One region of the Caproicibacterium amylolyticum genome, then DNA from elsewhere that is predicted to be linked to it. Evidence: a T-box and tRNA genes for the amino acid it is inferred to sense, from the RefSeq annotation. Region 1 holds a T-box; the other holds one or more tRNA genes.

Evidence for each region. A T-box is a leader RNA that pairs with one kind of tRNA and senses whether it is charged. The one in region 1 lies ahead of tyrS (tyrosine--tRNA ligase), so its partner is inferred to be a tRNA-Tyr.
Region 2: it has a tRNA-Tyr gene. The T-box ahead of tyrS (tyrosine--tRNA ligase) is inferred to sense a tRNA for this amino acid. The anticodon was not compared.

What each region holds. Positions count from the first base shown of each region.
Region 1 is NZ_CP060696.1:806,895-822,181, reverse strand. It holds gene H6X83_RS03675 (DNA polymerase III subunit alpha) at 1-363, opposite strand, end outside; gene whiA (DNA-binding protein WhiA) at 449-1,366, opposite strand; gene H6X83_RS03665 (AAA family ATPase) at 1,406-2,266, opposite strand; gene rapZ (RNase adapter RapZ) at 2,306-3,163, opposite strand; gene murB (UDP-N-acetylmuramate dehydrogenase) at 3,176-4,084, opposite strand; gene H6X83_RS03650 (phosphatase) at 4,111-4,848, opposite strand; gene hprK (HPr(Ser) kinase/phosphatase) at 5,012-5,977, opposite strand; gene H6X83_RS03640 (glycosyltransferase family 4 protein) at 6,238-7,410, shown strand; gene H6X83_RS03635 (YfhO family protein) at 7,473-10,136, opposite strand; gene tyrS (tyrosine--tRNA ligase) at 10,308-11,534, opposite strand; T-box leader at 11,595-11,850, opposite strand; gene recN (DNA repair protein RecN) at 12,202-13,875, opposite strand; gene H6X83_RS03620 (arginine repressor) at 13,880-14,329, opposite strand; gene H6X83_RS03615 (NAD(+)/NADH kinase) at 14,367-15,215, opposite strand; gene H6X83_RS03610 (TlyA family RNA methyltransferase) at 15,212-15,287, opposite strand, start outside.
Region 2 is NZ_CP060696.1:1,006,130-1,021,416, reverse strand. It holds gene H6X83_RS04720 (glycosyltransferase) at 1-1,027, opposite strand, end outside; gene H6X83_RS04715 (glycosyltransferase family 32 protein) at 1,142-1,798, shown strand; gene H6X83_RS04710 (glycosyltransferase) at 1,803-3,461, opposite strand; gene wecB (non-hydrolyzing UDP-N-acetylglucosamine 2-epimerase) at 3,474-4,595, opposite strand; gene H6X83_RS04700 (glycosyltransferase family 4 protein) at 4,698-5,693, opposite strand; gene H6X83_RS04695 (hypothetical protein) at 5,784-6,548, shown strand; gene H6X83_RS04690 (GlsB/YeaQ/YmgE family stress response membrane protein) at 6,802-7,068, shown strand; gene H6X83_RS04685 (Crp/Fnr family transcriptional regulator) at 7,155-7,835, opposite strand; gene H6X83_RS04680 (ATP-binding protein) at 7,925-8,626, shown strand; gene H6X83_RS04675 (cupin domain-containing protein) at 8,695-9,063, shown strand; gene H6X83_RS04670 (ferredoxin) at 9,047-9,235, shown strand; gene hcp (hydroxylamine reductase) at 9,255-10,853, shown strand; gene H6X83_RS04660 (phosphotransferase) at 11,040-11,897, opposite strand; tRNA gene H6X83_RS04655 (tRNA-Tyr) at 11,978-12,061, opposite strand; gene H6X83_RS04650 (hypothetical protein) at 12,352-12,579, shown strand; gene H6X83_RS04645 (ParA family protein) at 12,667-13,461, shown strand; gene H6X83_RS04640 (Lar family restriction alleviation protein) at 13,458-13,667, shown strand; gene H6X83_RS04635 (ParB/RepB/Spo0J family partition protein) at 13,664-14,782, shown strand; gene H6X83_RS04630 (hypothetical protein) at 14,801-15,175, shown strand; gene H6X83_RS04625 (DUF2786 domain-containing protein) at 15,228-15,287, shown strand, end outside.

The DNA of each region.
Region 1 (15,287 bases):
TTCCATATCCACACGCGGTTTGCTGTAAAAGCCCTCCGTCCATGCACGGCTGACCATCTGGATTAGATTTTGATAGCCGGTATTGTTTTCGCACAGCAGCACCAAATGGCGGTTTTCACCGTCCAATTCGCGTGTACGGTCAAAGCGGCTGCGCTGTGCCACATAAACTTCACAGCCAATAATCGGCTTAATGCCGCGTTTTTTTGCCGCCTTATAAAAATCGACCGCGCCGTACATTACGCCGTGGTCGGTAATTGCAACTGCCTTGTCACCGCGTGCCTGTGCTGTGTCCAACAGCCGCTCAATGCGGCAGGCACCGTCCAAAAGGCTGTATTCCGTATGAAGATGTAAATGAACAAACATGGCACACGTTCCTTTCCTGTTTTTGCTGTAAGTTGCACCAAGGCCTTGAGGCGTTGTCCCAAACCCTACCTACTTTCTAAGGAAGCTACGGGCGCAATTTTTCTGCAAGCTCGGTAATGCGCTGCAAACGGTGATTGACACCGGAACGGGAAAGCGGCGGCGAAAGCTTTTCCCCCAGTTCCCGCAGGGAAAGCTCCGGATTTTCATACCGCAGGCGCGCAAGCTCCCGCAAATCCTCCGGCAAAACCGCAAGCCCGGCACCGGAGTCCAGCAGTCCCTGCAGCGCGTGAATCTGGCGTGCGGCCGCGGAAGCAGTTTTGTCCAGATTGGCAGTTTCAAAGTTGGTCTGCCGGTTAATTTGGTTGCGCACTTCGCGCAGCATTTTCATCTGCATGATTTCCATAGCGGCTTTAGGCGCGCCCATCAGCGTCAGCAAGTCTGACACACGATCGGCACCTTTTATGTAAACTACATAAGTGCCTTTACGCTGTGAAACACCCGGCAGCAGCGTAACCGGCAATTCATCCAGCAGCGCCGCCATGTCGCGTGAAAGATGCATGCGCGGCACAACAAATTCCAGTCGGTAGTCTTTCTGCGGATTCACCACCGTTCCGCAGGAAAGAAAAGCCCCCCGCAGAAATGCCGCGGGGCAGCAGTCGTTTTCCAGATTGGCGCGGTTCAGCCGCAGCGTTACTTCCCTGCCAGTATGGCCGAAAAAGTCCAGCACACGCTGCCTGTCCCACTCGTCATCCACAGAAACCACACTTGCCGGATGGGAAGCGCGGCGCAGAACCGTGCGGGTGGAAACAATCGCCCCAGTCATTTCTGCGGTCATTTGTGCGGCACGTTGGGCAGCCGCGCCGCTCTCCGTCGTCAGCGAAATGCCCGCTTCATTAAAGGAGCGTCCAAAAAGGAGCATCCCGTAGCATTCTGCTTTGGGGCAGCAGAGATTTTGCGGCTTCTTTTTGCACAGTTCATTTTTCACTTCTGCGGAAAAAGACATCTGCACCGCACTCCTTTATAAGAAAATTCAGCAAGAATCTTATGAAAATTCTTTTTCATGTACACAAAAAAATTCGTGATAAATTTTTACATTCTCCAGTTCTGTCCACTTCCGCACTTGCATCGGCGAAGCGTCCAAATCATAAATTCTGGCGCCCTTTAAGGACAGCAGAAAAGGTGAATGTGTAGAAATAATAAACTGGCAGCCATAAAATCTCGCGGAATCCAGCAAAAACTGCGTCAGTTCCATCTGGCGCTGCGGCGAAAGGCTATTTTCAGGTTCATCCAGCAAGTACAGCCCATTTTCTTTTATTTTTTCCGTGAAATATAGATAGGCACTTTCCCCATTGGAATATTCCCGGACATTGTCCGGCAAACGTGCACCGACAAATTTCGACTGTGACAGCCGCTTTGCCGCATTATGCTTTTTCAGTTCTTCATAATCTTCCAGAGAATTCATCTGAAAGTGTGCATATTTCGCCTGAGTATAGTCCTGAAATAACTCGTCGCGTTTAAGATGAATGCCGGAATTCAATGAGCGAATATTGAGCATATAATCAAAAACATCATCACTTGTGATGATATAGCAGTTTTCCGGACGTTTTTTGCCCGCTTCCATACTGCACAAATCAACATAATCCTGAAAAAAATTGGTTTGGTTAAAAGCAGAATCGCGATACGCCCGCAGCTTTTCCGCCATAACATTCAGCATGGTCGTTTTTCCGGAACCATTCCCGCCGTACAGAATGGTAACCGGTTCAAATATAATTTCAGGAAGGCCACGATGCGTCAGCACTTGAAACGGATAATAAGTTTGAAAACAAGTCCGCTTTTGACCGTCAAAAAAACTGTTTTCCGCCCCATCGGAAGGAAATGTAAAAGATTTCAAAAAAGTGACCATAATTCATACCGTTCTTCCGCCCATATCTGCTGTTCAACTCTAGTTCTTCTGAATATCCCGATGATTGACACTGGCACGGTAGCCCTTTTCAATCAAATGCTCATACAATAGTTGTGCAATCGTTACGGAACGGTGATGCCCGCCGGTGCAGCCAATGGCAACCACTAATTGGCTTTTTCCCTCGTCACAGTACAGTGGAATCATGTAATCCAGCAAATCCAGCAGACGCGTAACAAAGCCCTTGGTCTGCCCCCATTTCAGCACGTAATCCCGCACAGGAGCGTCTAAACCTGTTTGGTGCCGAAGTTCATCAATATAATATGGATTTGGCAAGCACCGGACATCAAACACCAAATCCGCCTCCGTTGCCATGCCAAACTTAAAGCCAAAGGACATGCAGTGAATCTGCAGTGCAGAGGTTACATCACCCAAAAACAGTGTGGAAAGGCGCTCCTTCAACTGTGCAGGAGAAAGCAGTGAGGTGTCAATCACATAGTCCGCAAGCTCACGCACCGGGCGCAGAATCTCCCGTTCCAACTTGACCGCCTGTTCCAGCCCAGTTGAAGCCTCACAGAGCGGATGCCGCCGGCGGGTTTCCTTAAAACGGTTGATCAGCACCGTGTTGCTCGCATCCAGGAAAAGAATTTTGTAGGTTTTTTCCGCTATACGCAGTTCTTCCAGTGTGTCCAACAGACTGGAGAACATTCCGCCGCCGCGGATATCAGTCACCACTGCCACACGGGAAAGCGTGTCCTTTGCCTGCATGCACAAGTCATAAAAAGCCGGAATCAGCTTGGGTGGAATGTTGTCCATACAGTAAAAACCGATATCCTCCAGCGCGTGAACCGCGCGGGACTTACCCGCGCCGGAAAGCCCGGTAACAATAATAAAATCCATTTTAAAAACTCCTTAGGAAACGGGGCGAACTTCACACTCCAGCTTCACACCGGTCTGCTTCAGCACGGTCTCCTGAATTTTGTCTATCAAAGCCATAACATCACTGCAAGTCGCGTCACCTGCGTTCACAATAAAGCCCGCGTGCTTTTCGCTGACCATCGCGCCGCCGATCTGCTCGCCTTTTAAGCCGCACTGCTCAATCAGCGCGCCAGCGTAAGCACCATCCGGACGTTTAAAGATGCTGCCTGCACTGGGCATTTCCAACGGCTGCTTTTCCTTGCGGCGGTTGAAGTAATCCTCCATCTGCATTGCAATCTGCTCCTGATTTCCCTGCTCCAGCCGTGCTACAATAGAAGTGATAATACAGCCGTTTTTCTGGTATGCGCTTTTGCGGTAATCCATTTCCATTTCCGGACCAAGCAGAGAATCTGTTTTACCGGTGCTGGTAACGTGTGTTGTAGAAATGAGCACATCGCTGAATTGACCTTCGTAAGCACCTGCGTTCATAAAGGCCGCACCCCCGACACTGCCGGGAATACCCCACGCAAACTCAAGGCCGGTCAGCGCATTGCGCTGTGCAAATTTGCACAGTCCCGCCAGTGTGGCACCCGCACCGCAGGAAATCGTGGTCGGGTCGGAAAGGGTAATACGGCGAAAATCCCCTGTCAGGGAAAGTACCGCGCCGCGTACGCCGTTGTCACTCACCAGCACATCACTGCCGTTGCCAAGTGTCATGAGCGGAATGTTCAGTGCGGAAGCCGTGCGTACAATATCTTTTAAAGCAATAATATCTTTAACGGCAATATACAAATCCGCCGGACCGCCGATTTGAAAGGTAGTATGCCGGCTCATTGGTTCCTCTTTCAATACCAGACAGCCGGCATTTTCTGCCGTTCTTTTCAGGGTTTCGATTTTTTCCATTGGATTGTCCTCCTAAATTTATTCATTCAATCGATGCTTTTAAACACATCGGTGTATTCTTTTAAATATGCGTTCAGCCTTTCCATGCTGGAGTTTACAACCAGCTCTTCCGGAAAGTCCAGTTCCTGCAGCAGGCGCTGCGCGCGCGGAAAGTCCCCCACCAGCGTGGAAAAGTGCGCATCGCTGTCCACCGTAATCGGCACACGGTACTTTTTGCACAGCTCCATAACGCGGCGGCAGTTAGGCACATAATCCTCGCGGGTACGAAATGTGCTTTCATTCAGTTCCACCAATTTTCCTGCCGCGCCGAACTGCGGAATCACACGTTCATAGTCAAACGCATACTCCGGACAGCCGCAGTGACCGATTACATTGACGTGCGGATTCTTGCACACCTGCTCCCACAAATGCGTCACTTTTTCCGGCGTGGGCACTTCATTTTTTGGCATGCAAATTGAGTGAATGGAGGCAACCAGCCAGTCAAGGTCTGCAAGGCAGTCCTTCTCCACATCGATATGACCCTCATAGTCGATAATATTCGTTTCCTGCCCGCGCAATACCAAAACATTGTGAAAGCTGCGCGGTACAACCCGCAGATTGTGAAAATACCATTTGCCGGGCGCGCCGGGCATGGTAATGCCGTGGTCGGTAATCGCCACAGCCTGCAGCCCGCGCTGTGCTGCTGCATCCACCATTTCCTGCAACGAACTGTAAGCGTGCGTAGAAGCCGTTGTGTGCATGTGCAGATCCGCGATGATCTTCATTTTCAGTATGCCCCCTGTAAAACCCCATAAACCATTTATCGGTAATTTTCGGAAGGGCGCCGCAGGTGCTCCCCCAACAAAAGGATAGCACACATGCGCCGCTGTGTCCACGCTCAAGGGCGGGAAAGCCGCAACATGGTGCTTCATTTTGGTTCTGTTCAAATCAGATTTCAAGTTCCAGCTTTGTTTCCTGCTGCTTCACCATGGAAAGATCCATGCCCAAACTCTGCAGCAGTTCCTCCGCCGCATTGTAGCCCATCTTCTTCTGTCGATTGTTCATTGCCGCCACCTCGATGATAACCGCAAGGTTACGCCCCGGCTTGACCGGAATGGTCATTACCGGAACTTTGATGCCAAGCAGCTCCGTATACTCACTGTCAATACCCATGCGGTCATAAACCTTGTGGCCGTCCCACTGCTCCATATTGATAACCAAATCAATTTTTTCGGAAACTTTGACTGCACCGATACCAAAAATGCGGCGGGCGTTGATGATGCCAATTCCGCGCAGTTCAATGAAATGACGAATATTGGCAGGAGCCTGCCCCACCAGACTCTTTGCGGAAACGCGGCGGATTTCCACAGCATCATCCGCGATCAGCCGGTGTCCGCGCTTAATCAGTTCAATGGCAGTTTCGCTCTTGCCAACGCCGCTGTCGCCCACAATCAACACACCTTCGCCGTAAACCTCTACCAAAACACCGTGGCGGGTAATGCGAGGAGCAAGCTCAACATTCATGTACGCAACTAATGAAGCAACCAGACTGCTGGTCGTATCCGCAGTGGTCAGCACCGGAACGCCGTATTTCTTTGTGGCCTCCATCAGCTCCGGCACCGGGTCCAGCTTGCGGGCAATGATGACCGCAGGCGGCTGCTTGCTGAAAATTTCATCCAGTACATTTTTGCGGTTTTCCACCGGGCTGTCATTTAAAAAAGCAGTTTCTGCGTTGCCAAAAACAATAATGCGCGAAGTATCATAGTAATCGTAAAAACCGTTCAGTTCCAGGCCGGGGCGGTTCACATCCGTGGAAGTAATGAGAATTTTCTCCGGATCGCTGGGCATATAAATGGTTTCAAGGGAAAGCTCCTTAATGACCTTATCCAAAGAAACGCTGTACGTTGTAGCCATACGAAAACACCTGCTCTTTCTGTTTTGCTGCACGGCAGAGTGCCGCCATTTCTTTCTATTATATCCTATGGCAAGAAAAGTTTAAAGCCTAAAAACAGCAAAAGATAAATTATTCTTCCTTTATTCAACTTGAACAGAGCGAATATTGTGCTATAATGTAAATAATTCTGATTTTGTCCGGATGGAGTTTTTTTTCGTTTCAGGCAGCACTTTCCTGTTCGTTTTTGTCTGCCGGGCAAAAACCTTATCGGAGGTCATTTATGAAAGTCGCCTTGTTTTCTGGGGCCGGTGCAGTAAAATGTGCCGCCTCCACTTATACTTCTGTGCTGAAAAGCGGGCTGGAAAAGGCGGGGCATCAGGTTCTGCTGGTCACCGCCGACCCGGCAATCGATGACTGCTTTGCGCAGGACGGCAAAGTATACTGCCCGGCAAAAATGACACCCAGCCTTTACGGTATGTCTGTACGCACAAGTTTGCTTGGCCCCATGGAAGAACTGCTGAATAATTTCCGCCCGGATATTGTTCATATTGTCACACTGGATGAAATGGGACTTGCAGGGTTGAAATACGCTCAACGACGCCGCCTGCCGCTGGTAACCACCATTCACAATCTGCACGATGCGCTAGAGGGCTATGGCATCAACAAAGCCTACGACAATCTTGCCAAAATGAAAGTACGCAGTACCGTGCGGAAAATCGTTACGGAAAGTGATGTGGTCTGCTCACCCTCCGGTCAAACCGCCGGTCTGCTGCAGGAACTGGACATTCCCTGCGACCTGCAACGTTCCCCTTACTGCATTGACCTTGAAAACTTTCACCCTGCCGAGGCAACCGAGCAGACACGCAAACGTCTGAACCTGCCGGAAGACGCCACCTGCTACATTTTTGCAGGCCGGCTGCTTGACGACTGTGGGCTGGATGAACTGTTGGAAGCGTGGAACGCTTCTGTTCCTGCAATCGACAACCTGCACCTTATCGTTGCGGGCAGCGGGGCGGATGCCGCTTTCTTCGCAGAAAAGGTCAAAATGCTCTCCCTTTCTTATCAGGTTACCTTCGTCGGCGAGCTTTCGCAGCATGATTTGAACGACTGCTTCTCCTGCTGCCGCGCGTTTGTCAGTGCCAGCCGTTCCTCCGCGGTAAAAGCCTCCCCGCTGGAAGCGCAGGCCGCCGGTCTGCCAGTCATTCTGCAAAAGGACAGCGCCAATGCGGAGCTGGTGCGCGACGGTGTAAACGGTTTTACTTATGATACCCCTGCGCAGTTCGGTGAAAAGCTGCACATGATGGCAGAGCTTGACCCGGAGGGTGAGGTTCTGCTGCGCAAGCTGGTTCGCAAAAGCGCAATCAATCTTTCTGACAAAAATCTTGCCGCTGTCATGGCGGATACTTACGAAACAGCAAAACACAGACATAAAGAAAGCCTGCGGGATGAATAAAATGAAAAGCGCGTTGATACGGTTTTAGTGAACCGAATCAACGCGCTTTTTCTGCTCCCGTTTTAGAAAAGAAGGGATGCATTTTTGGTAACATAAAGTACGACCGGAAAAATATACAGTAAAATCGTAACAACAGCGGAAATCACCGCAAAAAGCAATCCGACGGGCTTTTCCAGCCACCCAAGCCGGCCAAACAGCTTTTTTCGCTGCAGAAGCAGGATACCTGCAACCGCCGCTGCACCAAACACGCTGCACACTGCACCGCCGATAAAACCGGGCGGTGTATAGTGGACTTCCAACCTATTTTTACCGGGACTCAGCTGCACAGCCAAAAACATTCCAGCCGCTGTGCCAATTTCGGCCTTCTGTCCGTTCACAGCGGCGGTAAAACCACTGCTTCCGCGCAGAGGCAGTACCAGCCAGCCGCCGCGCTGCGCTGTGACCGTTCCGCTCAACGTACTGCCGAAAGCTTTGATGTCCGCTGTTTCCGTCTGCTTTAAAGCTGCTTCCAGCTTGGAATTGTCCAGTTTTGCCACACCAAAGGAGCGGCAGCTAACGTCACGCAGCACCTCCACCTGAATGTCCACCGCCTGCCCCTCAAAGCTGCCGAGATTCAGTAAACCATTAAAATTACTGTTTGGATAGCTGTTGGTTGCCTGCACCCCATTTACGTAAATACGGAATGCGTTGTCCAGTGAGCTGGCAAGGTCGCGCGAAGCTTTATTATAGCAGTCAAAGTAAAGTGTGGTTTTTCTGTCCACTAAAATGTGATACAGAATGCTGCCGCCCGCTGATGCGGTAACGTGCGCACTGCCATCTTTAAACTTCTGCACCTGTGCACGGTCAAACTCCGTTGGTTCACAGCGCGTCAGCAGTGTGTCCGATTTCCCGAAAAAGGTCTGGTACAGCGAATTCTGTACAGCGAAACGATCACCGTCCTTTAATTCCGTGCCCAAATTCTGCGTTACAAAACCAAACGGCAGGCTGTACGGCTGCTGCACAATGGAATAGTCTGCATTGCCGTATACTTTTTTTCGGTTAGTTTCCGCGTCACTGCGTACAATGCTGTACTTCTGCGCCAGCAGTGCATCTGTCAGTGCCGTTCCGCCGCTGGATCGGCTCTCCATCCAGTGGGAGGAATAGCCCATTTTCTGGAGTGTATCCATATAAACGCCGTCTGTTAGTGAAGTATAGTGTTCCAGTGCCGGATACCCCAGTGCGCCGGTCAAATTCGTATCATAGTACAGGTCGTCTGTCTTAACACGGTAAAGGGAAGTGTCTGGTATACGATTTTCAAGGTCTGCAACCGTTTTATAGGAGTGTCCGTCGTTTGCGGCAGCCGTTACATAGACATTGGCATTAAAGCAGATTTCCGCCGCAGTTACTCCGCACAAAAGCACACACAGCACTCCAACGGAAAACCGGCGGCAGCGAAACCCCAGAAACAGAAGCAAATACACCGCCAATGCCACAGCGGCAAATAAAAAGCCAAGGTAGAGAGCTTCTTTACTTGCCCACAATGTCTGCGCATAATTTGTCAGTTCTTTTCGGTGTGCCTGCAGCAGCCATGCACCGCAAATAATCACACTCGCGCAGCCGGCACAGCCAAGCAACAGGAACTGCGGACTTGTGTGCTGATGCGGTACAGCAAAACGCTGGCTTTCGTTCAAATGTCTCGCCGTCAAAAACAGACCGGTCAGTGTGATGATATATCCAAACCGAATGGGGAACGCCTGATAGCTGCCCAGATGCCACATGCGGTCAATCGGGTCAATCAGCAGCGGCAGCAGCAGGAACAGCAGCGTAGCAAACAACGCACCATATATCCGACTTCTGCTGCGGGACAGCAGATATAAAGGAATCGCTGCCACTGCCGCCGCCGTACAGTAAAAAATGGGCAGCGTCGTGGGCAAGTTCGGTGTAAAGCTGCCGCCGCTTAGGCTGGATATTAAGTTGACTCCCCTACCGGAATTCAAATATTCCATATAGGAGGGCAGCCACACCACTGCCGTTGCCAGCAGTGCTGCCGCTGTGGAAAGCCCCAGTTGCACCAGCACGCGGCCTCGCTTTGCTGTACGCAGAACAAATGCGGCAAACACTGTAAACAGCAGAACCAGCCAAAAAAACACCATTGCACTTAAGTAATAGTTCACCACGATGACCGCACACAGTATCAGCACAAACAGTGCCGGTTTTTCTTCCCGGCACAGCTTGTACACTCCCAGCATCAGCAGTGGAAACAGACACGCCATGTCCAGCCACACAAGATTTTGGTAGTACATCAGCGCAAAACCGGAGCAGGCATACATTGCTGCAAAGCAGCTCGCCTGTACCTCGTGCAGGTGCGGAAACACATTGGTAAAAAGAATGGCCGCAGTGCAGGCACCCAGTGCAAGCTTCAGCAGTACCAGAACATTCATAAAAAGATAAAAATCAGCTTTTGGCACAAGCGCCGCCAAAAAAGTGAATGGACTGGAGAGAAAAAAGAAAAAGACACCCCAAAAGTCCATGCCGCCGGCACTCTGCAGATTTAAAAACATCGATGTTTTTCCCGCCAGTATGTCCTTAAAGTCCATCATCAGCGGAACAACCTGATGGTTCATGTCGCACCATGCCAGCGTTTTGCTGCCGAACGGAAACAACCCGGCGGCAGCAAAGCAGCCCAAAAGCAGCAGCAGAACCGAAAGCGGTGCCATCCAGACTGCCCTGTTTCGCTGTTTTCGCAATGGCTCATCTCCTTTGCCTCTACAGCACAGATTTTTACCCCACGGAGGAAACCTGCACCGCTATTTTGTAATTGTTATATTTTACCTTTTCTTTTGGCAAATAGCAAGAAAAATCGCTGTTCAAAAAAAGAAGCAGAAGAAACTCCCGTGTTTCCTCTGCTTCACTGCTTTTTAACCAAGCAGAACTTTATGATATACTTTTTTACCCTTTTTAATAACAGCAGCCCCATCCGGGAAGTCTGTCTTGGTCAACACAGCCGCCGGGTCGGAAATCTTATTTCCATTGACGGAAAGTCCGCCCTGCTGTACCAACCGGCGTCCCTCACTCTTGCTGGGAACCAGTTTGATTTTTATGAGTAAATCCAGTGCACCAATGCTGCCATCCGCAAAGTCTGCTTCCGTAATGGTGCTGGTCGGCATATTTGCAGTGTCTGCACCGCCGCCGAACAGCGCACGCGCGCCCTCACGGGCTTTATCCGCTTCTTCGGTACCGTGAATCAACTTAGTAACTTCGTAAGCCAGCACTTCTTTGGCTTTGTTCAATGCGCTGCCCTCGCAGTTTGTCAATTCGTTAATTTCTTCAAGCGGCAGGAAAGTCAGGAATTTCAGGCAGCGGTCCACATCTGCATCGCCGATGTTGCGCCAATACTGGTAAAAATCGAATGGGCTCGTTTTGGTCGGGTCCAGCCAAACAGCACCCTTTTCGGTTTTGCCCATTTTTTTGCCCTCACTGTTAGTCAGCAGGCCAAGCGTCAGGCCGTAGGCATCTTTGTTTTCTTTGCTGTGAATCAGGCGCACACCACCGAGAATGTTGCTCCACTGGTCATCGCCGCCTACTTCCAGTACGCAGTTGTACCGGCGGTTCAGCTCCAGAAAATCATAGCCCTGCATAATCATGTAGTTCATTTCGAAGAAAGTAAGACCGCGCTCCATACGCTGCTTGTAACACTCCGCGGCAAGCATGCGGTTCACCGAAAAATGCACGCCGACATCCCGCAGAAACTCTACATAATTCAAATTCAGCAGCCAGTCAGCATTGTTTGCCATGATTGCCTTGCCCTCGGAAAAATCGATGAGTGGTGCCATCTGCTTCCGGAAACATTCGACATTGTGGTCAATCTGTTCGCGGGTCAGCATTTTGCGCATATCGGTTTTGCCGGAGGGATCACCAATCATGCCCGTGCCGCCGCCAAACAACGCGATTGGCGTATGCCCTGCTTTCTGCAGGCGGGACATGGTCATTATTGTAACAAAATGGCCGACATGCAGGCTGTCGGCAGTCGGGTCAAAGCCGATGTAGAACGCACACTTGTGGTTATTCAGCAAATCCCGCACAGCGTCCTCATCCGTTACCTGCGCGATCAGCCCGCGCGCTTTCAGGTCTTCGTACACTCCCATACTAAAATACCTCCAAAAATTCTGCAGAAGGCAAACAAAAACGCCCTCTGCGTTTTCTTTGCAGAGGGCGGAAAATCCGCGGTACCACCTCAGTTCACCGCTTCCTCACGGAAACGGCCTTATGGGTACATTCTGCATAAATCACAGAAGATACCCCCGCGCTGTAACGTGCGCACACGACCCAGCCTACCGGCAAAAAGCTTTCAGTGGATAGCTCCGGGAGGTAATTTGGGCGGGAACAGACACCGGCTTGCACCAGCCGCCGGCTCTCTGCAGTCTGCATTTCCCGCTTAATGGTTCCCTTCACAGCCTTTATAGCGCATTATAGCGGTTTTAGGGGCAGTTGTCAAGGGGGGTTACTTTCCGTCGCTTTCTCAGAAAGTAACTAGGGGTGTGGGGGCAACGCCCGCCACGACCTTTCCCTTGACCTTTGCCCATGAATCCTCAGAAGCGCTCGCGGGTTTGTGAGCCTGCAAGTCAGGCTCACAAGGTCTTCCGACACTGCACCAAGGCTATTTCTGTGCGGCGTTGTTTTGCCGCCGCAGATGAACGCTGCTGTCATTCATTTTTTACACAAAGGACTTTACGACCAGGGGATAAGGCCGTGGGCTTCGCCCATACCTACCGCCTTTGAAAAGGCGGGCGAAACTTTTACTGTAAGCGCCTTTTACTGCGCAGCCGCAAGCTGCAGCATTTCTTCTGCATTCTGCAGTGTCAGCGGTGTAATCTGTGTGCCACCGATAATACGCGCCAGTTCCTGTCTGCGGCCCTCGTGGTCAAGCAGCGTGACCTGTGTAAAGGTACGGCCGCTTTCCGTATGTTTCTCAATTTTATACTGCCGGTCGCCAAGTGCCGCAATTTGTGCCAGATGCGTAACACACAGCACCTGCCGCCCCTGCGCGGTTTGGCGCAGCTTCTGCCCGATTTTCTGTGCTGCGCTGCCGGAAACACCGGTATCCACTTCGTCAAAAATCAGCGTACCCACGCTGTCCCTGCCGGACAGCACCGACTGAATGGCAAGGAGAATACGCGAAAGCTCACCGCCGGAAGCAATTTTAGCAAGCGGCCGCGCCGGTTCACCGGGGTTTGCGGAAATCAGAAACTGCACTGCATCACAGCCAGTTTGGCACGGTTCACACGGCTCCTGCTGAACCGTAAAAACGACCCCCGGCATATCCAGATAGGAAAGCTCGCTGCGCACCTGCTTTGCAAAACCCGCCGCGGCTTTTCGCCGCACTGAGGAAAGCTGTGTGCCCAAACGGCGCACAGCTTTTTCCGCTTCAGTGGATTCTTTGTGCAGGCGCTCCAATTCCTCATCACTGTGCTGCATAGAATCAAGCTCTTTGCGGCATTTTTCCAAATACTGCAGCATTTCTTCTTCTGTTTCACCGTATTTTAAGGACAAATGATAGTAAAGATTCAGTCGTTCCTCAATATCGTCCAGTTCCTGCGGGTCAAAGTCATTTTCGCCGCACTGGCTGCTCACTTCTTCCATGCAGTCCTGCAAGTCATAGCCCAAACTTTCCAGCCGACCTGCCAGCGTACTCAGTTCCGGCATGACATCAACCACGCCGGAAAGCAGCTTCACCGCGTCCAGGACTGCCGCACAGGCACCGGGGGCTTCCTCGCCGCCGCTTAGAAGGGCATCCGCCTGCTGCAGCGCTTCGGTAATTTTGCCGCTGTTGCGGATACGCAGCCGGCGGTTTTGCAGTTCCTGCTGCTCCCCCGGCTGAATCTGTGCCGCTTCCAGTTCTTCTGCCTGATACGTCAGCAAATCCATACGCCGTGCCTTTTCGGATTCGCCCATATTGACAGCGGCAAGCTGCTTTTGCAGCTCTTTCCACTGCACATAAACTGTGCGGTACTCCCGGCGAAGCTGCTGGGGCACACCAGTGCGGTCCAAATACCGCAGATGGTTTTCCGGCGAAAGCAGGCCGTAACTTTCATGCTGACCGTGAATATTAATCAGCAGTGCACCAAGCTCTTTCAACGCAGAAACGGAAGCCGGACGTGCACCAATACGGCACACTGTGCGGCCATCCTCTCGAATTTCCCGCTGAAGCAGCAGGGTACCATCATCTTCTGTTGAAAAACCCAGCTGCTCCAGCTTTTTTTGCACCTGCGCATTTAAGTCGGAAAAGCTTGCGCTGACAAACGCGCCCCTTGCACCGGTTCGCACTAACTCCCGCGAAGTCCGCTGCCCAAGCACTGCGTGAATGGCGTCAATGATCATAGACTTACCCGCGCCGGTTTCACCGGTCAGCACGTTAAAACCTGTGCCAAAGTCAATGGTTGCCTTTTCAATTACTGCTATATTTTCAATATATAATTGATTCAGCATACTGTTACCCCATCATTCTGGTGAGTTCTGCCACCAGCTGCTGTGCGGCATGTTCACTGTGCACCGCAACAAAAATGGTGTCATCGCCCGCAAGCGTGCCCAGCACAGCTTCCCAGTGCATGGTGTCCATGGCAACGCAGACGGCCTGCGCCATGCCGGTAAGTGTTTTGATAATGACCAGGTTACCTGTGCAGTTAATGGAAACTGCCGAATCCTTCAGCAGAGAATAAAACTTTGAGGAAATATCCTTATTTTCTTCCTTGCCGGTGGAATATTTATACTGTCCCTCTGCTGACAGTGTTTTCACCAGCCGCAGTTCCTTAATGTCGCGTGAAACAGTTGCCTGCGTCACTTCAAAGCCCGATTCCCGCAGGCGCCGAAGCAGCTCGTCCTGCGTGTCAATGTCAAACTGACTGATGAGTTCCAGTATCTTGGCGTGTCGGCGTGTTTTCATTTTGGATGCTCCTTCCCACCCGGCGGCAGGTGCAAAATCAGATGCTGCCGAGTTTTTGATTCAGTATTTTATAAAAATGGTTTTGTTTCAGTTTAATCAGCTGCGCAGTATAAGGCGAGCGGCTGACAGACACCTGCTGCCCCTGCTGCAGTGGGATGGCACTGTCGCCATCTACTGTCAGGTAAGTTTTGGCATCGGCGTTCATAAATGTCCGAACTGTCAGACAGGCATCCTCCGAAAAAACGACCGGCCGGCTTGTCAGGGAATGCGGGCAGATAGGTGTCAGCAAAAAGCTCCGCATCACCGGGTCCAGCACCGGCCCGCCTGCAGAAAGGGAATAGGCCGTGCTGCCGGTCGGCGTGGCAAAAATCAGCCCGTCCGCACGGTAGTGTGCCATTTCTGTACCGTTGAGTCCTACTTGAAAATCAATGATTTTGGAAAGCGCACCACGTGCAATCACTACATCGTTCAGTGCGTCAACCTGCTGTACACCGGCAGCTGTTTCAAACTGCGCGCGCAGCAGAATTCGATTTTCCACTGTGTAAGTACCGTCTGCAAGGCCAGACAGCAGATGCAGTTCATTGGTTTCCAAGCCTGCCACAAAACCGAGCCGCCCAGTATTCACTCCCAAAATCGGCAGACCGGCAATGGCGGCGTGCCTTGCTTCATGAATGATGGTGCCGTCGCCGCCAACCGCAATGGCCGCGTCACAGCCTGCAAGCATTTCGTAAAAGTCCGTCTGCCAGCAATCGGCGGCAAAACCCTGCTGTCTGTCCGCAGCGCGCATCCAGACCTGCATACCAAACGTATGCAGGCAGGTAATAATTTCTTGTGTGCACTGCGGTGCATTTTTTTTCCCCAAATTGGGCAGCAGGGCAATTTTCATTTCTTTTCACCGCCATTCAGTACTCTGTGAGATTCCTCCACCAACGCGGAAATATCCAACGGAACAGACGTT
Region 2 (15,287 bases), 200 kb from region 1:
CTGCACAGCTCAAAAAGTACCCGTGCCGCAGCTTTTGGGAAAGCCGCAAACAATTTTCACACATTGACTGATATTCCCGTTCCGAAATGGCTGTGAGCACCTCAGGCAGCTTTCGCAGCGAGTCAATGGCGACCCCTGCATTATTTTGCTCAATAAAGGACGCCGCCGCCATTTGTTTTGAAAGAATCACCGGCAAGCCGAGTGCCAGATAAAAGGAAACTTTATATGGATTCGTATACTTTAAGTACGCGCTGATTTTTCCACGGCAGCGGTCCAAACTGTCTCCCTCCCAGCACAGGCCATAACTGTCTGCTACTTCTGTTGCCAAAGCATCCGGCGGCAGTTCACCGCAGTACGTGACCGCTGTGCAGGATACAAAACTACTTGCATCGAAATTAGGACCATATACATTTAGCGTACTGGACTTCCAATCAAGTTCATGCAGTTGATATATAAATTTTTCGTACTTCAGATTTCCCGCAAACACAGCAGTTGGTGACCAGCTCCTGTGCATTTCAAAACCACTGTCCAGCCGGTAATCAAAAAGAGTCAGGGAATAAATTGGCGGCTTTGCCCCATGCTCTTTCAGAACAGCCGCCATGCTGTCGTTCACCGCAATCAAGTAATCAAACTGATTGAGTGCGGCAAGCTCTGGAAGCTGCCCATCCAAAAAGAAATTTCCAAAACGAATGGAGTCAAGGTCGTGCACAAGTGCCACCGATTTATAATTTTGATGGTTACGCTTCATGCAATTCAGAAATCCGCTCAAATTAAAGTTTTCAAACAGAATTTTCGGATACTGGAGCAGCACAATGCCTTGGCTCTGCTGCCCTAACATTTGGCTAAGACATACTTCCGTGTTCTGACCGCATGCAGACACCGGAATTGGCTGAAAATTCATTTTGCACAGAAAGTATTCCACATCATCCGTTGCTTTGCTCCACGCTGTGTTTTCCAAAGTCGGTGTCAGTGCAATATAGTAATTTTTCATGCTGTCACCCGGCACAGTTAATCCACTCCTCGTCATCTAACATCACCTATTAACAAGACCTGTTCCATGTCACCGTGCAATATTAACACCACGCCACAGGCTGTCATAGAATGGCATATCCTGTAACTTGAAGTGGAGGAGCAGATTACGATGAGCGTTATTCCACAAGTCATTCACTGCTGCTGGTTCGGCGGCAAACCTCTGACCCCGCTAGCGCAGAAATGCATAGAAAGTTGGAACAAGTATCTGCCGGAATATCCTATTATTACTTGGAACGAAAAAACCTTTGACGTAGACAGCGTACCGTTCACACAGGAAGCATACAACTGTAAAAAATATGCCTTTGTCAGCGATTACGTGCGCCTTTGGGCGCTTTATCACTACGGTGGAATTTATATGGACACTGATGTTGAAGTCATTAGTGATTTAGACAAATTCATGAATTTCCAGGCTTTTTCCGGGTTTGAGCAGGATAACTATATGCCCACCGGCATTATGGCCGCCGTACCGCACCACCCATGGATTCACTGTATGCTGGAGCATTACCGTGGGCGCTCATTTTTTAACCCGGACGGCACCATGGATTTAAAGCCAAATGTCATCTTCATGACAGAACTGGCGGAAAAAGAATTCGGTCTGAAACGCGGCAATGAATTACAAATTTTGAAAGACGATGTTCACATTTTTCCAAACGATTATTTTTGCCCAATGGTATGGGAAACCCGGGAAATCAAACTGACCCCCAACACGCACACCATCCATCACTTTGCCTACTCCTGGAAAGAACCGGGCGTGACACCTGACTAACTTTTCAGGTCTGCAAATGTTCCGTGATTACTTTTTTCCAACGCTGCTCCCAAAACCTTTTTGAAAAGCTCTGCGCCACCTGCAGGGCATGCTGCCCCATCTCTCTGCGCAGTTCAGCATTGTCGGCAAGGCGTAGAACAGCACTTTTCAGTGTATCTTCAGAAACCTGAATGAGCAGGCCATTGTAGCCATCTATTACTAAATCAGTCAAACCGCCGACTAACCCTGCAATAACCGGTTTGCCGCAGGCCATTGCTTCCAGCAGGGAAAACGAGGTTCCCTCTGTGTAGCAGGACGGAATCAGCACAATGTCTGCATCCTGATACGCCAGATGCATATCTTCCATGGGGTACCAACGGTATTCGATACCGGGATTTTTTTCTGCCAGCAGTTCCATCTGCCTTTCTGACTGTTCCAGCCCCCTGCCGACAAAAGAAAAAGTAAGGTCACTGCGCTCCTGCAGCAGTTCCTTTGCCACCTCTTTGGTAACACTCCATCCTCTGCCGGAAACAAGCCGACGGGGATACAGGACTTTTACGGTGCCTTTTTTCTCAGCAGAAGGTTCTTGCGGCTTAAAAATATCAAGGTCCGCGTAATTTGGTATATAAGTTTTTTTGCACTGGATCTGCGGATTGACTGCATTGAGCCAGTTGATGGTATTGGTATCCACACTGACAAGTGTATCGATTTTGTTGAGCCCCGCAAACAGTCTGTCATACCATTTTTTAGAACGCCACCACGGACGCTCTGTAGAATCCCACCAAACACCGTGGCTTACACAAATGGAATTCGGGAACACAAACGGACACGTTAAATCCATACTCAGGTAAATGTGCAGGTCATAATCCTGCGTAAGCTCATAAAAATGCTGGTTCAGCGCAAGGAAAAAGTCCTCGTCAAAACCGCCGTCCCCCACACCAAAAACACGGAATCCGCTGTACTCTTTCTGCCACTGCAATCCGTTTGACGGTTGAAAAACATCCACCTGGCAGCCCATACCGGCAAGCAGCTCCGCCAGTTCCGCAAGGTACCGTTCCCCTCCGCCAAAGATGCACCTTTCCCCGCTCCACTCCAAAAACTGCGGTGTTACAATCGCGACCTTTTTTTTCGTTTCGCTTTGCGGCTTTTTCTGTTCCGGAAGTTCCAGTGTAAGCTGCAGACAGGGTTTCCATGCCTGATACGCCTGCCTGCTGCTGAGCAGCGCAATCAGCGATTCCGTACTGGTTTCATCTGCCGGCTTTATCAGCAGGCCATGGTTCGTTTGCGGCTGTTCCTGCCAAATACGTACAATATCTGTAATATCTGCACAGACATTTTCAAAAACCGCATATTCTGCTTTCAGGGGAATCCACTGTCTGTCCCCGCGCGGCTGATTTTCATAATTGATTGTTGTATCTTGCCATGTATCCACAATCGGATGAATCTCAAACAGATTTTCCTGCTCCAGTTTATCATTTCGTGTACAGTATAGCTTTAACACCGCTTTTAGGATTTTGGCGTTCTTTGGCACAGAATCTAAGCAAAACTGCATGAAGACCCGATAAATCGTACTGCATCGAAAATTGCCGAGGAAATAGAATTCTTCACTGGAAAAATTTTGAGCGGGCAGGGAACTGTCAGCATAAGTATCCGCCGAAGGATACAAAGTCATTAATTTTTTCATGAATTTGCCTTCCTATCTGCTGCCATCTGATTGCAAAAGCTGCCGAACAATTTCGTCTGCAATACGCCTGCTTGCGTGACCGTCACCATAGGGGTTCACCGCACGGCTCATCTGCCCGTATACCGTTGAATCTGTAAGCAGCTGACTGACAGATTCATAAACCGATTCTTCCGCAGTGCCCGCAAGTTTCAGCGTACCTGCCGCCACACCCTCCGGCCGCTCCGTCGTGTTCCGCAAAACCAGAACCGGCCTGCCAAGATGCGGTGCTTCCTCCTGAATACCGCCGCTGTCTGTTAAAATCAGATAAGCGCGGCTCATTAGATTGTGAAAGTGGACCACATCCAGCGGCTTTGTAAGCAGTACACGGTCACAGCCATGAAATACTTTTTCGGCCGTACTGACAACAGCCGGGTTTGGGTGAACCGGATATACTACCTTTACATCTTCATTTTCCTGCACAACGCGCCGAACTGCACGAAATATTTCTTCCATGGTGCTGCCTAGATTTTCACGGCGATGCGCAGTCAGCAGCAGCAGGCGGCTTTTCCCGACCCAATCCGTTATTTCACTGTGATAATCAAGGTCTACGGTTGTTTGTAATGCATCAATCGCCGTATTTCCGGTCACAAAAATCTGCTCGGCTTTCTTTCCCTCTCTGATCAAATTCTGGCGGCACTGCTCCGTTGGTGCAAAAAAGACGTCCGAAATAGCGTCAACGAACTGACGGTTTGCTTCCTCCGGATAGGGAGAATCCTTTTTGTACGTCCGGAGTCCAGCTTCCACATGGCCAATCGGTATTCGGTTATAGAATGCAGAAAGTGCTGCCGCAAAAGAAGTGGTAGTATCGCCGTGCACCAACACAAGCGCCGGCTGTTCCTGTGTAAGAATGCTGTCCAAATCCAGCAGTACCCGTGTGGTGATTTCTGAAAGGGACTGCCCTTTTCGCATGATATTCAAGTCATAATCCGGAACAATCTGAAAAATTTGCAGCACCTGGTCCAACATTTCTCTGTGCTGCGCTGTAACGCAAACCTTTGTCTGCAAAGTGTCCCTGCCAAGAAGTTCTTTTACCAGCGGCGCCATTTTAATGGCCTCCGGTCTGGTACCAAACACTGCCAAAACTTTTTGCCTCATGACATCGCCTCGCCGTTGCCCCAAAATTATCACAGTCTTAGTTCCACAATATGTTCCAGAGAAAGCGAATGTGCTTATAAGAGGAAAGGAACTGCGCTGCTTTTACACTGCGGGCGAACATAACCCAAAGTTTCGGTAAACCTGCTGCAAAGGCTGCAAAGCATTTTCCCAAAGGAACTGCTCCCGGATTCGCTGCCGCAGGGCAGGCTGTTTTGACTTTGAAAGTGCTGTAAGAATTGCGTCTTTCAGGCTGCTCTCATCATACGGGTCACAGTAACAAGCATCTTCACCAAAATATTCATATGCGTTTCCTGCGCTGGTGGAAAGCAGATCTGCACCGGCAAGTCCCGCCTCCAGGCTGGAAAGCCCGGGTGTTTCAACAAAACTGCAAAGCACATGCAGCGCCGCATTCCGGTAAATTGGCCAAAGCTGATTTTCCCGCAAAAAGCCCGCATAAAAAACATTTGGGTAAGCAAGGCACTTTGTCAGGTATGGCTGACACTCGTCTTTGCCTGCAAGAACAACGTTAATTCCGATTTGATTTGCCGCTTTGCAGAGTGCCAGCTGGTTTTTTCGCGGGCAGATTCGCGCTGAACAGAAAAGATATGGCTTGTGTGCAAAAATCCTTTCCGTTAAAGTATCTTCCCGCTGTGGTGCAAAAACGCCGCAGGGCACTACCGTGCTGGGAAAAATCGTACCGCTGTCCATACACAGACGGGTTTCCTCCAGCCTGCCGGAGGGACATACCATGCTGCATCCCTGCAAAATTTCTCTGCGAAAACTTTTATAATATTCCCACTGTGCCAACTGTACCTCGTCTTTCATAAACTGATAATACCTGCTTAAATCCCAAAAGATTGGCGTCAGCAAAATGCGCTTTCGGTACTGCACCGCAGCTTGAAAAAAAGCATAGGTTTCCGTAATGCGCGTCAAGTTAAAAAGATGCACCGCATCACATTTTTTTATAGAATCAGCTGCAGTGCAAATCTGAACATCCGCACCATGCCTGCGTAAAAATGCGGCTGTTTCCAGCAGTTGCCTGGAATCCCCCGCAAAACTGGTCAAATAATCGCTCCGAATACAAAGCAGCGTTTTCATGGATTTGGGCACCTCCCTGCTTCGCTGCACCTTTTGAGAAGCAGAAGCATACTGTGTGAATAAATATAAAAGCAGCACGGGGTGAGTGGAATGACGGAAGAAGCAATTTCTGTCTTACAAATTTACGATCAGTGCATACTAAAGCGCTGTGAGAACATCGGTCCGGTACTCTCAAAGGAAGCATGCAGCTGTGTCATTCTGCCCAGTGGGAAAAACTGCGAAAAATTAGGTAAGGTCATTTTGCCGGGACATGAAATTGCGGCACCGCTCTGCACCACTTGTGCCAAAATAGATGCAGAAAGCTTCCGCATCACACAAATCAAAGTTTGCAGCATACTGCCTGCTGCGCAGAAAGCCGGATTCTGGTCTGCTGATATTGTACTTTCATTTGCGTTTTCCCTGCAGTTGCTGAATGCTGCAGGCGTACCTTTTCAAATTGTATGCTGCCAAGACATTCCGCATGATACAGAACCAGCAGCAGAACGTACATGGATTGAAGCCGGCCTTTCCTGCAGATTTTCAGTAACGCTTTTCGGCGGCACAGAACCGCCGATAAAGCTTTTTACAACAAACGGTGAAGAATGCAGCAGTCTGCGGTTCCTTGTAAATGCAGAAGCACTGCCGCTGAAAGCATGGCTGAAACCTTCCTGCTGCTGGGGACCTTATGATGAACCCTGCAATTATGTGTACGCAGCAGTTGGCATGATCGGCACCGTACAGCTGGCACGCTCTACCTGCCAAAAAGTCTGCAGCTGCAAAATCATGAAGCTGCGCGAATGTGACGTCTGCGGCCACACACCATGCGAATATTTTCAGAAAATGAAATTCCCAAATGAGCAGTTTTACCCTGTGTAAGCGTGCAGCTCTTTTCCATGAAAGTATTTTTTAATGCAAAATGAGGCAGACTGTACTATACAGCCGGCCTCATTTTTTTATGATTTTGAACATTCACTCTGTAGTCCTGATTTTAGGGCGCATTGTCCTTTACTTTGAGCACAAAGCTACTTTTTCAGGAATTAAAAATTTTAATTTTTACCAAAATGAAAGCGTATATTTGTCGAACTCTTTCAAATACTATTCACTAAGCAGAACCGAAAGGGGAATATTAATGGAGTGGTTATTGTGGATTATAGGCTGGCTGATCATTGGTGCAGTGGCAGGTTGGATTGCCAGCAAAATTACGGGAAATGACAGCAGGATGGGACCTGTGGCTAATATCGTTGTCGGTATCATAGGCGCCTTTATTGGCGGCATCATTATGAGCCTGCTGGGTGGAAGCGGATTCACCGGATTCAACCTTTGGAGTCTGATTGTGGCCATCGTCGGCGCTGTAATTCTCCTCTGGATTGTAAATGCAATTCGCAGAAACCATTAATTTTTTCAGTTTATTCTTCACAAGAAGGGCCGCCCGACGGGAAGCAGATACTCCCGCAGGGCTGGTCCTTTTTTGTGAAAATCCGGCTAAATCTGTTCTATATCATGTAAAAGAGTAAAATGGTTCTTGCTGTACTCTACAATGCCGTCTTTGCGCATTTTGGAAAGCTCATTTGACATAGCGCTGCGGTCAACAGAAAGGAAATCTGCTAACTGCTGGCGGTCAAAGGGAATCTCAAATGCCGCATTTCCCTGCCGCATGGATTCCGCAGAAAGGTAGGACAACAGCTTTTCGCGTGTACTGCGCTGCGCTAAAAAAGTCAGTTTTTCATTCATCAGCAGGTTTTTGGAAGCAAGCAGAGAAACCAAATTCTGAATCAGGCGGTTGTGGAATTCGCAGGCTGATGAGCAGGTGCACAGTATTTTTCGGATGTCCATCCAAAGTACTTCTGCATCCACTGCCGCCTGCACACTGACCCCAAGTGGAATATCCGCTGCACAGGCATAGCTTTCCGCAAATGACATGCCCGGCTTGACTGCCGCCACGATATTTCGGTTACCCCAATAATCTTCCTTTACAATATTAATGCGCCCCGAGAGTACAATCCCAACCAAATGGACATGCTCTCCCAACCGCAGGATATAACTGTCGCGGTCATACTTTTTCCTTTCCGCAGAAAGGCAGGAAAGCATAGCTGCAATTTCTTTTTCTTGGGTTCCGTTAAAAAGTTTTGAGCGCTTTAAAAGAAATAAATCAATATTTTCCATAAAATAATCCTCTTTTGTTGTTTTTACAACATACTTGTTTTTAATATTGTAATATACTTACATCAGAAAAACAAGGGAGATAAAAATAAATGAAACGTAAAATCATTCAAATTAATGAGGAAAAATGTAACGGCTGCGGCATGTGCGCAGCTGCCTGCCACGAAGGCGCTATTGAAATGGTAAACGGCAAAGCAAAACTGATGCGTGATGACTACTGCGATGGCTTAGGCGACTGCCTGCCCTCCTGCCCAACTGGTGCAATTACTTTTACAGAGCGGGAAGCCGCTGCGTACGATGAAAAGGCAGTGCTGACGAATAAAGCCAAAAAAGCTGGTTCTTTCCCCGCAGGCTGCCCTGGAAGCAGAGCTCGCACAATCAGTCACGCAGTCAGCACACCCACAGCAGCTGTCACCGAAGCCGGATGCGCTTCACAGCTTGGGCAGTGGCCTGTGCAGATCAAACTGGCGCCTGTAAATGCACCCTATTTCAATGGAACAAAACTGCTGATTGCTGCGGACTGCACAGCTTATGCGCGCGCTGATTTCCATGAAAGATTCATCAAAAACCATATCACCCTGATTGGCTGCCCTAAGCTGGACGAAGGTGACTACGCCGATAAACTCACAGAGATATTGAGCCGCAATGACATTAAGAGTGTTACAGTTGTACGCATGGAAGTCCCCTGCTGCGGCGGTATTGAAAACGCTGTGAAAACAGCACTGCAGCGCAGCGGCAAAATGATTCCGTGGCAGGTCGTTACACTTTCCACGGAAGGTGAAATTTTGGACTGATTTCTAACATCAATGTCATGTTATGATAGGCAAATACTTGTTTTACAAACTTTGAAAGGGGTCAAACAATGAGCTACATTAAAAACATCAAATCAGAAACTGTACTTCCGCTGACAGCACAAGTCGAAGTACAGCCAGGTCAAGTCGTAAGCAAAACGCTGGTACAAAACGATTTCGTCAGCATGACGCTGTTTGCTTTTGACAAAGATGAAGAAATCAGCGCACATGATTCCGAAGGCGATGCCATGGTGCAGGTTCTGGACGGTACCGGACGTTTTACTGTTGGCGGAACACCTTATCATGTCCATGCCGGTGAAACACTAATCATGCCTGCAAAGATTAAACACGCCGTCTTTGCAGAAGAAGCATTCAAGATGCTGCTGACTGTTGTTTTCCCCACAAACAGAGAGGAGTTAAAAAATGAAAGTAATCATTGACAGAAGCGGCTGCATCGGGTGCGGTCTGTGTGCCGGCACCTGCCCAAATGTTTTTCGGATCGCCGATGATGGTTTGGCCGAGGTATATGCCGAGCCGTCTTCTGATGATGAGGCTGCCGTAAAGGAAGCCTGTGAAAACTGCCCGGTATCCGTAATCAGTGAAGAAGAATAATTGAAGGAGGACTTTAACAATGAGTGAAATGTTTTGTTTTCAATGTGAGCAGACAGCAATGTGCAGCGGTTGTACAGGCCATGCCGGTGTATGCGGAAAAACCGCCGATACAGCAAAGCTGCAGGACGAACTGACCGGTGCTCTGATTGGACTGGCACGTTCGGTTGACGGCAACGCAAACAGACCAACCGCAAGCACAGACGAGGCAATGCTCGCCGGACTTTTTACCACAATAACCAATGTCAACTTCAACAATCAAACAGTACAGGATATGATTGACCGTATCCTCGCAGAAAAAAGAAAACTTGTTCCGGACTGCACGACTTGCGGATCCCCGTGTTCCCGCAACGATGATTACGATATGAATAAGGTTTGGAACGCCGATGCGGATATTCGTTCTCTCAAATCGCTGATTCTTTTTGGACTTCGGGGCATGTCCGCCTATGCTTATCATGCCATGGTGCTGGGCTATTCTGACCGCGAAGTCAACGATTTCTTTTACCGCGCCTTATTTGCTGTTGGGTATGATTACGAAATGAAGGACTTGCTGCCGCTGGTTTTGGAAACCGGTGAAGCCAATCTGAAATGCATGGCGCTGCTGGACAAAGCCAACACTGAAACATACGGGACACCGGTGCCGACTACTGTTCCGCTGACCGTTGAAAAAGGCCCGTTTATCGTCATCACCGGCCATGATCTGCATGACTTGAAACTGCTCCTGGAACAAACCAAGGGCAAGGGAATTCATATTTACACCCACGGTGAAATGCTGCCCGCTCACGCCTATCCCGAACTGAAAAAATACCCGCACCTCAAGGGTAACTTCGGTACAGCCTGGCAAAACCAGCAAAAAGAATTTGCAAATATCCCCGCGCCTATCCTCTTTACCACGAACTGCCTAATGCCGCCAAAAGCTTCCTATCAAGACCGGGTATTCACAACAGAAGTCGTTTCTTTCCCAAACGTACAGCACATCGGTGAAGACAAAGACTTTACCCCGGTTATTGAAAAAGCACTGGAACTCGGCGGATACAAGGAAGACCAACCCTTTACCGGTATCAATGGCGGGCATGAAGTAACAACTGGATTTGGCCATGGCACAGTGCTTTCCGTCGCTGATAAAGTTGTTGCAGCGGTCAAAGCCGGACAAATCAGTCACTTTTTCCTTGTCGGAGGATGTGACGGTGCAAAACCAGGGCGCAACTATTACACAGATTTCGTAAAGCAGACCCCAAAGGACTCCATCATTCTTACACTTGCCTGCGGCAAATACCGCTTCAATGACTTGGATCTTGGTACAGTTGCCGGACTTCCTCGTATTATGGACATGGGACAGTGCAATGATGCTTACAGTGCCATTCAGGTTGCTGTTGCTCTTGCGCAGGCATTTGGATGCGGTGTAAATGAACTTCCGCTGTCCTTTGTGCTGTCGTGGTACGAACAAAAAGCAGTATGCATTTTACTGACACTGCTGCACCTCGGCATTAAAAACATTTTGCTCGGACCGTCACTTCCGGCATTTATTTCACCCAATGTGCTGAATTATCTTGTTGAGCACTACAAGATTGCTCCAATCAGCACACCGGAAGCAGATTTGAAAAAGCTTTTGGCAAAATAATGTACAGAGTAGAACAGTTACCGTCAAATACATGAAAGCAGTTTCTGTTATCTGCTCATCGCCATATTGATAAAAAACTTTTTTATCCGCAGCTGTGAAAATCGCGGCTGGGGCTTCAACCATTCCGACAAACATAAAGGAACCATATCAAGCAGTGATCGCTGTGATATGGTTCCTTTTCTTTTGCTATAAACGATACCATTTTTCTGCCGGAACTCCAGCATGATATGCTGCGGCGCATTTTTCAATATACTTTAACCTTCCGGTACGTTCCCCCGGCAAACCGTAATGCACACGCAAAAACGCCATGACAACCGTCCACTTTGCAAATTGCTCTTCCTGAAAAGCACCGCTGCGGCGAGCTGCTTTCAGATATGCCCGTGCAAGCATTGCACCGGCCACTTGTAAAAGAGTATGCTGCATGGCACTCTGTCCCGGAATTTGTGGTACATGCTTCATCAGCAGATAGGTGTGTGCCGCATCTGAAAGGAAACACCCACGATGTGCTCCGCCCCAGTCGATGATATATTTCTGTCCGTTTTGCACCAAAATATTACCGGGATGAAAATCGCCGTGACACAATTTATTGCCGTCCGGCAAATCATCCAAAAGTTTATTAACAAAATCCGCCTGCTGCGTCGTAACCATCGGGCTTTGCATAAAATAGGCAACAATCTGTTTTACACTATTCAGCGGATAAGCAGCATCTATCTCTGCTATTTGCAGCTGCATATGTACCAATGCTTCCGTTTCTTTGGAGAGGCGAAAAATGTTCTTTTTAAGTATATCGGTCAGTTCCACCCCATTGATTTTCTGTATAATAACAGCTGGATTTTTATCTGCGGTACAGTATTCATATACTTTTGGAACAGAAATTTTATGCTCTGCTAAAAGTGAAAAAACATATTTATCTTTTTCAAACGCATCACCGCCTCTGCGGTATTCGCGTAAAACTCTTAATATGCGGTCATTCTGCCATTCGTAAATATCTGCTTCACCGCCGCGATTGAGCAACTGCAGATTTTGAGTATCGTAATTTTTCACCTTACACCTCAAAAGCTCATGTGATTTGATAAAAATAAAAAATGAAGCAAACTGCATTAACAGCTTGCTTCATTTCGCTTTGGTGGAGGAGGATGGATTCGGACCATCGAAGCCGAAGCAACAGATTTACAGTCTGCCCCCTTTGACCGCTCGGGAACTCCTCCATATGGCGACCCGCAGGCCGCATTTTTCAGTCAGATTGGAGCTGGCAGAGAGACTCGAACTCACGACCTGCTGATTACAAATCAAATGTTGATTTTCCAGTAATATTTTTGCTAAATTTGTAGGCACAAAATTCTGTGTCTATTTTTTTTATTTTACACGACGCAAAAGCCACATTATGTCGCTCCTTGGGAAGGAAGTGAACCGATGAACAAAAAGACTTGTGATATCATCCGTCTTGTGATTGCAGATGCAATCCCCACCAAAACCACTTTTTAGAGGAGAAATTGTTATGGTAAAAATACGCTTAACAGCCCTTCCAGACGAACTGCCGCAGGAAATTGAACGATTAAAAGAGAATCATATCATACTTGATGTGTCAAAGCCGGAACGCAACCGTGGCAGCATATATTACCGGCAGTACGTTGACGCTGAACCAAAAGAATCGCAGGTTTCACATATACAGACCCTCCAGCCTGCGGATGATGAAGTGTTTTACTCGACATTCCTTGATGAGTAAACTTGTTGCCAATCGGCAGCACAATGACAAAAAGACAAAATATTAACGTCTGTGGCTGAAAAGCCCCCATTGTAAAGGAGAAAAATCATGAGCAAGATTATTGCAGTAGCTATCGAAAAAGGTGGAGTCGGCAAAACAACAACGGCATTGAATATCGGTGCTGGTTTGCACCTGCTGAAAAAGAGTGTCCTTCTGGTAGACCTTGATCAGCAGGGACATTTGTCCCGCTGGCTCGGCTATCAGCCAGATGGAAAGCCAACCGTATCTGAGCTGATTTATCAGGAAGTATCCGGTATCCGCTCGAATGATGACAGCTTGTTCATACGACACAGCGACCGTGAGGACATAGACTATATCCCCGCAAACAAGATGCTGGGCGGCATTTATGCTGTGCTTGGTAATGACGGTCAGAGCAATACTGTGCTTGACCGGATTTTTCATCGTGACTTCTTTTCACAGTACGACTATATTCTTTTTGACTGCCCGACTGCTGTTGATAATTTGCTGGTCAGCAACGCGCTAAAATGCAGTGACAAACTGTTGCTGCCTGTGCAGGCTGAAAAATTTGCGTATGACTGCATCCCGCAGATGCTGCAGCGATATATGGCTATTAAGCAAACACAAGACGTTAAACCGTATTTGGCCGGGATGCTCGTCACCATGTACAGCCGCCAGACAAAAATGAGCAACGAGGTTTTCGCAGCTTTGCAAGAAAGCTATGGAAGCCTCGTTTTTTCAGAGCCTGTGCCAATGCTGCAGGAGGCGCGGAACAGCACAGATGATGATAACGCGCTGTGCGGCAGCCTTGTTCACCGCAAGAGCAGCCGCGTAGGGCAGGCTTACCTTGCCGCCGCAAAGAGAATTGCAGGTGACAAAAAATGAGCAATAAAATAAAAATGTGCCCGTTTTGTGGGGCAAAGCCGGAAATTGACTATTTTCCTGATAAGCACTGTGATACATACGGTATAACTTGCTCCAATGAAAAGTGCATTGCACACAGTATCTTTGAAGTATATTGTTCTACTGAAGAAGCCATTAAAGCGTGGAACTGCCGCGCTAAACAGCTGAAAGGAAGCGACAACGAATGAAAAAACAGGCACTTCCGACGCTGGAGCAAGCGTTCAGCGGCACGCTGTTTGGTTCGGGTGCAACCACGTTACCATCCGATATTCAAATTGTAGAATTTGAACCGTCTGAATTGACAGAAATTACAGACCAACCATTTCATGCCTACGCCTCAGACAAATTGTCGCAGTTGGCTGATAGTATCCGCGAAAACGGACAGCAGCAGCCCTGCATCATCCGCAAGATAGATGATAAGTACATCATCCTGGCAGGTCGCAACCGTAAACGTGCATGCGAACTGGCCGGATGCAAGGTAAAGTGCATTGTGCGCGAATGCACGGATGCAGAAGCAGATTTGACTTTAACAGATACCAATCTCTACCAACGTCATGAGCTGCTTCCTTCGGAACTGGCGCATGCATACAAAATGCAAAAGGCAGCTTACGAAGCGCGAGGTGAGAAAAAAAGCACCGCCGCCATCGCTGATACTTACGGTGAAACAATTAAAACCATTCAGCGCTACATAAAGCTGGCAGATTTGGACCGCAATCTGCTGGCTTTTGTTGATTCTGGACGCATTCCGGTTATGGCTGGTGTGATGCTGACCGATACCACTTATCCTGGCAATCAGCAACGCCTTGCAGATTATCTGATAAATAATCCCAGTCAGAAAGTATCTTTGAAGCAAGCCGGAGGACTCATGAAACTGGAAACCCTTCACAACTGGTACAGTGACATTCTGGCTGATTTCTTTGCCGGAAAAATTGATTTGCCGGAACCTGACGAAGCGGATGGTGTAGAGGAACCTGTTCCGGCTGGGAATCAGAGCAAAATGGTCGAGATACCAGAAATTCAATCTGCCGGTAATAGAGCTTTTGCGCCGGTGCATGAATGTAAGGCAGTCGAAAAGCACGTCCGTGACAGCAGCGGAAACCTGCCCCTGCCAAACCAGGAAACTGTTTTCTCTGAGGATGATATTGTGGTCAATGATGCAGTTGCCCCGGCACGTTATGAGCGCCTGACACATGAGCGTTGCAACGGAATTAAATCTGGCTATTGGAGTGAGGCCACAAAAGAGGAATTGGTGCAGCGCCTAGCCGAGTTTGAAAACATATATCCTGATGGGCCAATAAAATGATAAAAAGGAGTGCCTTTTATGGATACAAAGGCAGTAAACTGGCGAGGGTTAAATAGGCAACTGAATTCATTACTAGTCAAAAATATTGCAGAAACGCAAAAAAAGCGGTTGTTGATATTCTTTTCGGTGAAAAAATCCTGCCAACTCGAAATTACAAAAAATATTCGTACAGCATTTTTAGAATTTGTAAATGAACAACCTGAATATGCTTTTATGAATACTCGAAAAGAAATTGCACGATCAATTCATCAGCTTGAGCAAGAAATCAAGGAGTTTGAACTTGCCCAGTTTGATGACTCATGGCCATCCTACTATAAGATGCGGTTAAAGACTACCAATGCTGAATTAATAGCCTTTGAGTATTGGCTTCGTGTAATCACCAATTTATTGTAGTTAGCAGCGTTTGAAAATGCCTATCCAGATGGGCCGAAAGGAGTGTGACACTATGGACATCAAAAGCAAAATAACAAAGTTGCTGGCTCTCTCAACGAGTCCCAATGAAAAC